Regions from separate parts of the Paenibacillus sp. lzh-N1 genome, predicted to be linked through region 1. Evidence: a T-box and tRNA genes for the amino acid it is inferred to sense, from the RefSeq annotation. Region 1 holds a T-box; the other regions hold tRNA genes.
The links. A T-box is a leader RNA that pairs with one kind of tRNA and senses whether it is charged. The one in region 1 lies ahead of tyrS (tyrosine--tRNA ligase), so its partner is inferred to be a tRNA-Tyr.
Positions count from the first base shown of each region.

Region 2: it encodes a tRNA-Tyr, which carries the amino acid that the T-box ahead of tyrS (tyrosine--tRNA ligase) is inferred to sense. The anticodon was not compared.
Region 3: it encodes a tRNA-Tyr, which carries the amino acid that the T-box ahead of tyrS (tyrosine--tRNA ligase) is inferred to sense. The anticodon was not compared.

Region 1 is NZ_CP025696.1:3,871,760-3,875,004, reverse strand. Features, by position in the region: gene C0638_RS17455 (AraC family transcriptional regulator) at 1-308, opposite strand, end outside; gene tyrS (tyrosine--tRNA ligase) at 505-1,758, opposite strand; T-box leader at 1,824-2,090, opposite strand; gene C0638_RS17445 (transglycosylase domain-containing protein) at 2,226-3,245, shown strand, end outside.
Region 2 is NZ_CP025696.1:1,298,221-1,301,465, reverse strand. Features, by position in the region: rRNA gene C0638_RS05980 (23S ribosomal RNA) at 1-646, shown strand, start outside; rRNA gene rrf (5S ribosomal RNA) at 725-841, shown strand; tRNA gene C0638_RS05970 (tRNA-Ile) at 876-952, shown strand; tRNA gene C0638_RS05965 (tRNA-Ala) at 975-1,050, shown strand; tRNA gene C0638_RS05960 (tRNA-Asn) at 1,055-1,130, shown strand; tRNA gene C0638_RS05955 (tRNA-Met) at 1,165-1,238, shown strand; tRNA gene C0638_RS05950 (tRNA-Ser) at 1,242-1,333, shown strand; tRNA gene C0638_RS05945 (tRNA-Glu) at 1,365-1,436, shown strand; tRNA gene C0638_RS05940 (tRNA-Val) at 1,443-1,518, shown strand; tRNA gene C0638_RS05935 (tRNA-Met) at 1,529-1,602, shown strand; tRNA gene C0638_RS05930 (tRNA-Asp) at 1,628-1,704, shown strand; tRNA gene C0638_RS05925 (tRNA-Phe) at 1,755-1,827, shown strand; tRNA gene C0638_RS05920 (tRNA-Thr) at 1,853-1,928, shown strand; tRNA gene C0638_RS05915 (tRNA-Tyr) at 1,933-2,018, shown strand; tRNA gene C0638_RS05910 (tRNA-His) at 2,035-2,107, shown strand; tRNA gene C0638_RS05905 (tRNA-Gln) at 2,126-2,200, shown strand; tRNA gene C0638_RS05900 (tRNA-Lys) at 2,205-2,280, shown strand; tRNA gene C0638_RS05895 (tRNA-Leu) at 2,296-2,383, shown strand; tRNA gene C0638_RS05890 (tRNA-Gly) at 2,390-2,461, shown strand; tRNA gene C0638_RS05885 (tRNA-Cys) at 2,475-2,545, shown strand; tRNA gene C0638_RS05880 (tRNA-Arg) at 2,572-2,648, shown strand; tRNA gene C0638_RS05875 (tRNA-Pro) at 2,671-2,744, shown strand; tRNA gene C0638_RS05870 (tRNA-Gly) at 2,754-2,824, shown strand; gene C0638_RS05865 (PAS domain-containing sensor histidine kinase) at 3,028-3,245, opposite strand, start outside.
Region 3 is NZ_CP025696.1:2,752,182-2,755,426, reverse strand. Features, by position in the region: gene C0638_RS25985 (hypothetical protein) at 644-772, shown strand; tRNA gene C0638_RS12460 (tRNA-Leu) at 816-894, opposite strand; tRNA gene C0638_RS12455 (tRNA-Cys) at 906-980, opposite strand; tRNA gene C0638_RS12450 (tRNA-Gly) at 992-1,063, opposite strand; tRNA gene C0638_RS12445 (tRNA-Gln) at 1,070-1,144, opposite strand; tRNA gene C0638_RS12440 (tRNA-His) at 1,154-1,226, opposite strand; tRNA gene C0638_RS12435 (tRNA-Trp) at 1,245-1,318, opposite strand; tRNA gene C0638_RS12430 (tRNA-Tyr) at 1,326-1,411, opposite strand; tRNA gene C0638_RS12425 (tRNA-Thr) at 1,416-1,491, opposite strand; tRNA gene C0638_RS12420 (tRNA-Phe) at 1,514-1,586, opposite strand; tRNA gene C0638_RS12415 (tRNA-Asp) at 1,624-1,700, opposite strand; tRNA gene C0638_RS12410 (tRNA-Met) at 1,716-1,792, opposite strand; tRNA gene C0638_RS12405 (tRNA-Val) at 1,818-1,893, opposite strand; tRNA gene C0638_RS12400 (tRNA-Glu) at 1,961-2,032, opposite strand; tRNA gene C0638_RS12395 (tRNA-Ser) at 2,050-2,141, opposite strand; tRNA gene C0638_RS12390 (tRNA-Asn) at 2,145-2,220, opposite strand; rRNA gene C0638_RS12385 (23S ribosomal RNA) at 2,285-3,245, opposite strand, start outside.

The DNA of each region.
Region 1 (3,245 bases):
TATTTCCCAGGGGTGATCCCAAAACTTTTTTCAAATGCGCGAGTAAAAGCTTCTTGCGAGTTGTACTGATACTCAATAGCAATGTCCAATACCTTTTGATTGGATTGCTTTAGCCGTTTAGCCGCCTCGGACAATCTTCTCCTTCTTATATATTGTTGCACTGTAAAACCCGAAATGGCCTGAAAAACCCGCTGGAAATGAAAAGCTGAAAAGTATGCCTGTGAAGCAACCTCGGCAATTTTTAAATCTTCCCGGAGATTCAATTCAATAAACTCAATCGCACACTGAATTCGTTTAAAGTAGTCCATATAATCCTTCCCCGCACTTGTTATTTATGTAGCCTACGCCCACATTGGGCAACCCACGTATTCATTATGTAAAACTCTTTACCTACTTGTTTGATTATTTGTGCTAAGTTTACCACGGCTTTTCATTTGGCAGAAATAAAAAAAGCAGCACTGAGATGTAAAATCAATCTCAACGCTGCTAGTGAATGTATTTTAATTATCCGAGCTTGATTTTAGCAAATTTCCGTTTACCTACCTGTACAATGTCGCCTTCTTGCGGCTTGTATGCTTCGTTCACATCAGTCCACTTCTCTTCATTAATTTTGACTGAACCCTGCTGAATACTACGCTTGGCCTCACCGTTAGATGCTGCAAAGCCTAGATGAGTCAGCAACTGGATCACACGAATGCCGCCTTCTTCTAACTGATCAGCTGTCAAAGTGAATTCTTCAATATCGTCAGGAAGCGCACGTTGTTGGAATACGGTCACAAAATGCTGCTTGGCCGCTTCCGCCGCCTCTTCACCGTGGTACATGCGGACTAATGTTCCGGCCAGTTTCATTTTGGCATCACGTGGATGCACTGAACCTTCCTTAATACCTTTCGCCAGCTCTGCCAGCTCCTCATTGGTAATATCCGTTGCAAGCTCAAAATATTTCAGCATCAGCTCGTCAGGAACGGACATCGATTTACCGTAAATTTCGTTTGGCTCCTCATCCACACCAATGTAGTTCCCCAAACTTTTGCTCATCTTCTGAACGCCATCAAGACCCTCAAGCAGTGGTAATGTAATAGTTGCCTGCGGCTCCACTCCGTATTCTTTTTGCAGGGTTCTGCCCATCAGCAGATTAAACTTTTGATCTGTCCCTCCCAATTCTATATCGCTTTGGAGAGCCACGGAGTCCATGCCCTGCATCAGCGGGTAAAAGAACTCATGGATGCTGATCGGCAAGCCGTTTTGGTATCTTTTTGTAAAATCATCCCGCTCCAACATACGGGCAACCGTTACTTTGGCAGACAGGGTTACCACATCCGCAAAAGACATCGGTCCTAACCATTCGGAATTGTAGTATACCTTTGTCTTTTCAGGATCGAGAATCTTAAAGATTTGTTCCTTGTATGTTTGTGCATTGCGCTGTACATCTTCCTCAGTCAGTTGCTTGCGGGTCTCCGATTTACCTGTCGGATCACCAATTCTGCCTGTAAAATCTCCGATAATCAGTTGCACTTGGTGCCCTAATTCCTGAAACTGGCGCAGTTTGTGCATAACAACCGTATGTCCGATGTGAATGTCGGGCGCAGACGGATCCAAACCCAGCTTAATTTTGAGTGGCTCGCCGCTAACAACCGATTTAATAACCTTACGCTTCAGCTCATCTTCAGGTACAATTTCCGCTACTCCACGACGTATCACTTCTAGTTGTCGTTCTACCTCTGCCTGTTGCTCAGGCTTCAATTCTTCCCACTTCATCCTGAATCCCTCCTATTTTTCATCCAAAAATTACTATTTAAACAAACCAAAAAGCCCCTTTCATCCCAAGGGACGAGAAGGAGCTGCTCGCGTTACCACCCTAATTAAAGAAACGTATGCAAAAACAAACGTTTCTTTCACTTCATTCCTATAACGGGTCTACACCCGGTACCGGATTACTATGGTGAGCTTCGCAAACCTGCAAAAGCCTTCCATTCATCCAGACAGCTCCAGACGGTAATTCAAAGGAGGGACGCTACCGATTCACACCACCCATCGGCTCTCTGCACAACGTGATTCCGCCTTCTACTGAAGTCTTTCTCTGCTTTTCACGATATTTACTTTGACCTATTTATAACACACTGTTTTTATGTAGTCAACGACACCAAAAGACAGGCTTTTTAGCATATGGGTTCATTTTGTAATTTTATGCTATAATAATGGCTGTTATAAAGGAGGAAGACTTAATGGTTGAAGAAAAAAACAATGTATCAGAGCCAAAGCCTTCCCGCTTACGGAGAACCATGCGAAGGCTCGGCCGTGTCATAAAGTGGGTCGTCATCATCGGTTTTATGGGAGCACTATTCGCAGGAGGAACCGCCGCCGGCTATATTGCTTCTATTGTAAAAAACGAGCCCGTGCGTTCCAGATCTACGATTCTACAGGAAGTAGATAAAAATGCAATTACAGGCTTCGCTTATTTCAATGATGGCTCTCCCATCGGGCAGCTTCGGACCGAGGAAGATCGAAGACCTGTTACATTTAAGGAGATTCCTCAGCTCGTCATTGACGCAGTCATTGCCATTGAAGATAACCATTTTTACGAGCATAAAGGTGTCGATTTGTCGGGAACGCTGCGTGCTGTGAAGCAAAAGGCACTACATGAATCCGTACAAACTGGAGGGAGTACTCTTACCCAGCAGCTTGCACGTCGTGTCTTTTTAAATCTTGATCGTACGGATGACCGCAAGGTCAAAGAAATTTTACTATCTCTGCGCCTGGAGCGCTTCCTGAGCAAGCAGCAAATAATTACAGCCTATCTCAATAAGGTACCCTTTGGTAACGGATCAAGCGGTTACAACGTCTTTGGTATTAAAGCAGCGGCCAAAGGTATTTTTAATGAGAATGATTTGGGCAAGCTTAATGTAGCCCAAGCTGCCTATCTGGCAGGTTTGCCACAACTCCCTTCTTCTTATTCTGCTTACAACGGTAAAGGCGAATTTAATGAAGCTGGTTTTAAAAGAGCGATCAACCGCCAGCACCTGGTGCTCAGCCGAATGCTGGAGGAGAACAAAATCAATAAAGCACAATATGATGAAGCGATGGCTTTTGATATCAAAAAATCTCTCGCACCACGCACTGTTAAGGCTTATAACACCTATCCATATCTTATGATGGAAACAGAGCGGCAAGCTGCGCAGGCACTCATGTCTGTCACCAATCCGAGTCAAGCGGCTAATGCCAGTGCAGATACCAAAACCAAGGAT
Region 2 (3,245 bases), 2.6 Mb from region 1:
GACTGGGGCGGTCGCCTCCTAAAGAGTAACGGAGGCGCCCCAAGGTTCCCTCAGAATGGTTGGAAATCATTCGAAGAGTGCAAAGGCAGAAGGGAGCTTGACTGCGAGACCTACAAGTCGAGCAGGGACGAAAGTCGGGCTTAGTGATCCGGTGGTACCGCATGGAAGGGCCATCGCTCAACGGATAAAAGCTACCCTGGGGATAACAGGCTTATCTCCCCCAAGAGTCCACATCGACGGGGAGGTTTGGCACCTCGATGTCGGCTCATCGCATCCTGGGGCTGAAGTAGGTCCCAAGGGTTGGGCTGTTCGCCCATTAAAGCGGTACGCGAGCTGGGTTCAGAACGTCGTGAGACAGTTCGGTCCCTATCTGTCGTGGGCGTAGGAAATTTGAGAGGAGCTGTCCTTAGTACGAGAGGACCGGGATGGACGTACCGCTGGTGTACCAGTTGTTCCGCCAGGAGCACCGCTGGGTAGCTATGTACGGAAGGGATAAGCGCTGAAAGCATCTAAGCGTGAAGCCCCCCTCAAGATGAGATTTCCCAGTATGTAAGACCCCTTGAAGACGACGAGGTAGATAGGTTGGGGGTGGAAGTGCAGTAATGCATGGAGCTGACCAATACTAATCGGTCGAGGGCTTATCCTAAAGATAAGGCGCAATGAAGTTTCGGATCCAGTTTTCAAGGTGTAACCTTGAAGTTAGAATTTGCGAGGCAAATTCATGTTTGGTGGCGATAGCGGAGGGGTTCCACACGTACCCATCCCGAACACGACCGTTAAGCCCTCCAGCGCCGATGGTACTTGGACCGCAGGGTCCTGGGAGAGTAGGACGCCGCCAAGCAAAGTCCTTTAAAGGATGATAAAATTATAAATTAGGGCCTTTAGCTCAGCTGGTTAGAGCGCACCCCTGATAAGGGTGAGGTCGGTGGTTCGAGTCCACTAAGGCCCACCATTTCTAGATTGACTAAAAGTATGGGGCTATAGCTCAGCTGGGAGAGCGCCTGCCTTGCACGCAGGAGGTCAGGGGTTCGATCCCCCTTGGCTCCACCAATATTCCCTGATAGCTCAGTTGGTAGAGCACTCGACTGTTAATCGAGTTGTCACAGGTTCGAGTCCTGTTCGGGGAGCCATATTTTTAATACTTCTGAATTATATATATAAGGTGGCGGCGTAGCTCAGCTGGCTAGAGCGTACGGTTCATACCCGTGAGGTCGGGGGTTCGATCCCCTCTGCCGCTACTCGGAGAGATACCCAAGTGGCTATAAGGGGACCCTCTGCTAAGGGGTTAGACTGCGAAAGTGGTGCGAGGGTTCGAATCCCTCTCTCTCCGCCATAAATTTATTAAATCAGAATTCATTTTGTAAGGCCCGTTGGTCAAGGGGTTAAGACACCTCCCTTTCACGGAGGTAACAGGGGTTCGAATCCCCTACGGGTCATAATATGGAGGCTTAGCTCAGCTGGGAGAGCATCTGCCTTACAAGCAGAGGGTCGGGGGTTCGATCCCCTCAGCCTCCACCATATTTTATATCGCGGGGTGGAGCAGTTCGGTAGCTCGTCGGGCTCATAACCCGAAGGTCGTAGGTTCAAATCCTGCCCCCGCAATTAATTTCCTGTTGGAAATGCCTCTGGAACTGTGGTGTAGAGGCCTAACATGCCTGCCTGTCACGCAGGAGATCGCGGGTTCGAATCCCGTCAGTTCCGCCATTTAAATGCATATAGTACGAACTATATGGTATAGTTATGAAATTAAATATGGCTCGGTAGCTCAGTCGGTAGAGCAGAGGACTGAAAATCCTCGTGTCGGCGGTTCGATTCCGTCCCGAGCCACCTTTCAAGTGGGAATTGGTAATGTGCCGGTGTAGCTCAATTGGTAGAGCAACTGACTTGTAATCAGTAGGTTGGGGGTTCAAGTCCTCTCGCCGGCACCATTTTGGAGGATTAGCGAAGTGGCCAAACGCATCAGACTGTAAATCTGCTCCCTTACGGGTTCGGTGGTTCGAATCCATCATCCTCCACCAGTTTTATAATCATATGGCGGTCGTGGCGAAGTGGTTAACGCACCGGACTGTGACTCCGGCATTCGTGGGTTCAAGCCCCATCGGCCGCCCTTTGATTCTTAATTTAATGGGGATTAGCCAAGCGGTAAGGCAACGGACTTTGACTCCGTCATGCATAGGTTCAAATCCTATATCCCCAGCCATTAAGAGCCATTAGCTCAGTTGGTAGAGCACCTGACTTTTAATCAGGGTGTCGAAGGTTCGAGTCCTTCATGGCTCACCATTTATAAATTATTTTGCGGTCGTGGCGGAATTGGCAGACGCGCACGGTTCAGGTCCGTGTGGGCTAACCCCCCGTGGAGGTTCGAGTCCTCTCGACCGCACCATATTTTGCGGACGTGGCTCAGCGGTAGAGCATCGCCTTGCCAAGGCGAGGGTCGCGGGTTCGATTCCCGTCGTCCGCTTCATTATCCATACGGCGCCATAGCCAAGTGGTAAGGCAAAGCTCTGCAAAAGCTTCATCCCCAGTTCAAATCTGGGTGGCGCCTTGACTGCTCATTATGGAATTTAATATGCGCCCTTAGCTCAGCTGGATAGAGCGTTTGACTACGAATCAAAAGGCCGGGAGTTCGAATCTCTCAGGGCGCGCCATTTCTTAAAAAATGTATAATGTCGGGATGTAGCTCAGCTTGGTAGAGCACCTGGTTTGGGACCAGGGGGTCGCATGTTCAAATCGTGTCATCCCGATACTGATTTGCGGGTGTAGTTCAATGGTAGAACTCCAGCCTTCCAAGCTGGTAGCGTGGGTTCGATTCCCATCACCCGCTTTTTGCTATAGCGGATTCTTGTTGCCTCAGTGGTGACACCTTATAAATAAAGAGAGCCTGTCTGGGGACAGAGCTCTCTCTTTTTTTGTGCATTTATATTCCATAGATTCCACAAAGTGATGGCTATTGTTAGTGCTTGCCATCGGTGTATCTCTCCTGTTCCTGCAGGGGGATACACCGATAACTGATCTAGTGCACAGATTTTACACTGGAATGGTTAGTTGGATGGAGGTTCCCTGATTTGAAGCAGAAGTCATGCTCATGAAGCCGCCTACTCCTCTAGCTCGTTCTTCCATGCTGAACAATCCAACTCCCTCTCCTTTGGATTCTCCAGAGAAGCCCATACCCTCATCCCGAATAGTTACTTTTATTATTTCGTCTTGATCCTCTACATCAACGTATGCTTCTGCTACATCTGCGT
Region 3 (3,245 bases), 1.1 Mb from region 1:
TAATAGCAAAAGGCTGTTCGCAGACTTTATGCTTCGATGGCTAGAGATGATGAAAAACAGCATCGGGTTTATCTCCTATATCTCCTATTCCGACACTGTAAAAGGCCGCGTAGATCTTTTTTCCGAGAGAAAGGGATGTATTGCTTGATGATTTAACTACAGAGGATTTTCAGAACTTGTATACCCATGAAATGAATGTGCAAGGTGTCAGCGCCAATACCGTTATTCATTATCACGCGAACATTTGCAGAGCCCTTCAGTATGCCATGAAAATAAAGCTGATTGTGGCGAATCTCCCTAACTTAGTTGAAAGCCCAAAAAAGAACAATTACGTCGTGAGCTTCTACAATGCCGAGGAGCTGAATCAACTCCTCGCAGTAATCTGAGGCGAAAGAATTGAGCTTTCCGTTATCCTGGCTGCCTTTTATGGGCTAAGCCGAAGCGAGGTCGTAGGATTAAAATGGTCGGCTATTGATTTATTGAATTGGACTATTAATATTAAACATACCGCCACATCGGGCAGTTTGAATGGTAGATATATTGAACTTGAAAAGGACCGAACCAAGAATAAAGCCAGTCGCTTTATGTAGATGTATTAGGGGTAAGCATGGGGGTAAGCATGGGGGTAAGCATGGGGGTAAGCATGAAAGAAGTTCAGGAATGGTTAGGCCACAGCGATTATGCAACAACGGCAAATATTTATTCGCATTTGGAATACAACTCAAAGGTGTCTTCAGCTCAAGCAATGAGTGGGGTACTAAAACTCAAATAAAAAAAGCACACTAGAAAATGTCTCTAATGAACTCTTTTAGTTATACCGGCGAGAGGACTCGAACCTCCACGGTTTCCCACTCGATTTTGAGTCGAGCGCGTCTGCCATTCCGCCACGCCGGCATATTAAGTTATGGAGGCGCCACCCAGATTTGAACTGGGGAATAAAGCTTTTGCAGAGCTTTGCCTTACCACTTGGCTATGGCGCCAGAGTATAAAAAGCGGACGACGGGAATCGAACCCGCGACCCTCGCCTTGGCAAGGCGATGCTCTACCGCTGAGCCACGTCCGCATAAGATGGCTGGGGATATAGGATTTGAACCTATGCATGACGGAGTCAAAGTCCGTTGCCTTACCGCTTGGCTAATCCCCAATAAGAAAGGGCGGCCGATGGGGCTTGAACCCACGAATGCCGGAGTCACAGTCCGGTGCGTTAACCACTTCGCCACGACCGCCACAGGAAAAGAAGTAATTGGCAGGGGCAGCAGGAATTGAACCCACACCAACGGTTTTGGAGACCGTTGTTCTACCTTTAAACTATGCCCCTATAAAACTGGTGGAGGATGATGGATTCGAACCACCGAACCCGTAAGGGAGCAGATTTACAGTCTGATGCGTTTGGCCACTTCGCTAATCCTCCAAAATGGTGCCGGCGAGAGGACTTGAACCCCCAACCTACTGATTACAAGTCAGTTGCTCTACCAATTGAGCTACACCGGCACAAAAACTATTCAATTAAAAGTGGCTCGGGACGGAATCGAACCGCCGACACGAGGATTTTCAGTCCTCTGCTCTACCGACTGAGCTACCGAGCCTTACAATAAGACCCTTTATCAATTAATACATTAATAATGGCGGAACTGACGGGATTCGAACCCGCGATCTCCTGCGTGACAGGCAGGCATGTTAGGCCTCTACACCACAGTTCCATAATAGATTTAAATTGGTTGCGGGGGCAGGATTTGAACCTGCGACCTTCGGGTTATGAGCCCGACGAGCTACCGAACTGCTCCACCCCGCGACAGTAATAAGTATTTATTTTAAAATGGTGGAGGCTGAGGGGATCGAACCCCCGACCCTCTGCTTGTAAGGCAGATGCTCTCCCAGCTGAGCTAAGCCTCCTCAACGGAACACTTCTCATATTATACCATAACAAACTTTTTAATGCAACTTTTTTATTATTTTTTTATGACCCGTAGGGGATTCGAACCCCTGTTACCTCCGTGAAAGGGAGGTGTCTTAACCCCTTGACCAACGGGCCATGCTATAGAATAATTCTGGCGGAGAGAGAGGGATTCGAACCCTCGAGACGCTTTTGGCGCCTACACGATTTCCAATCGTGCTCCTTCGGCCAACTCGGACACCTCTCCATATGGCTCCCCGAACAGGACTCGAACCTGTGACAACTCGATTAACAGTCGAGTGCTCTACCAACTGAGCTATCAGGGAATATTAACACTTGTTTCAAGGTTACACCTTGAAAACTGGATCCGAAACTTATTGCGTCTTATCTTAGGATAAGCCCTCGACCGATTAGTATTGGTCAGCTCCATGCATTACTGCACTTCCACCCCCAACCTATCTACCTCGTCGTCTTCAAGGGGTCTTACGTATTGGGAAATCTCATCTTGAGGGGGGCTTCACGCTTAGATGCTTTCAGCGCTTATCCCTTCCGTACATAGCTACCCAGCGGTGCTCCTGGCGGAACAACTGGTACACCAGCGGTACGTCCATCCCGGTCCTCTCGTACTAAGGACAGCTCCTCTCAAATTTCCTACGCCCACGACAGATAGGGACCGAACTGTCTCACGACGTTCTGAACCCAGCTCGCGTACCGCTTTAATGGGCGAACAGCCCAACCCTTGGGACCTACTTCAGCCCCAGGATGCGATGAGCCGACATCGAGGTGCCAAACCTCCCCGTCGATGTGGACTCTTGGGGGAGATAAGCCTGTTATCCCCAGGGTAGCTTTTATCCGTTGAGCGATGGCCCTTCCATGCGGTACCACCGGATCACTAAGCCCGACTTTCGTCCCTGCTCGACTTGTAGGTCTCGCAGTCAAGCTCCCTTCTGCCTTTGCACTCTTCGAATGATTTCCAACCATTCTGAGGGAACCTTGGGGCGCCTCCGTTACTCTTTAGGAGGCGACCGCCCCAGTCAAACTGCCCACCTGACACTGTCCTCGTACCGGATCACGGTACCAAGTTAGAACCTAGATACGATCAGGGTGGTATCCCAAGGATGCCTCCCTTCAAGCTGGCGCTCAAAGTTCTACGGCTCCCACCTATCCTGTACAGATCGTACCCAAATTCAATATCAAGCTGCAGTAAAGCTCCATGGGGTCTTTCCGTCTTGTCGCGGGTAACCTGCATCTTCACAGGTATTAAAATTTCACCGGATCTCTCGTTGAGACAGCGCCCAAGTCGTTACGCCATTCGTGCGGGTCAGAATTTACCTGACAAGGAATTTCGCTA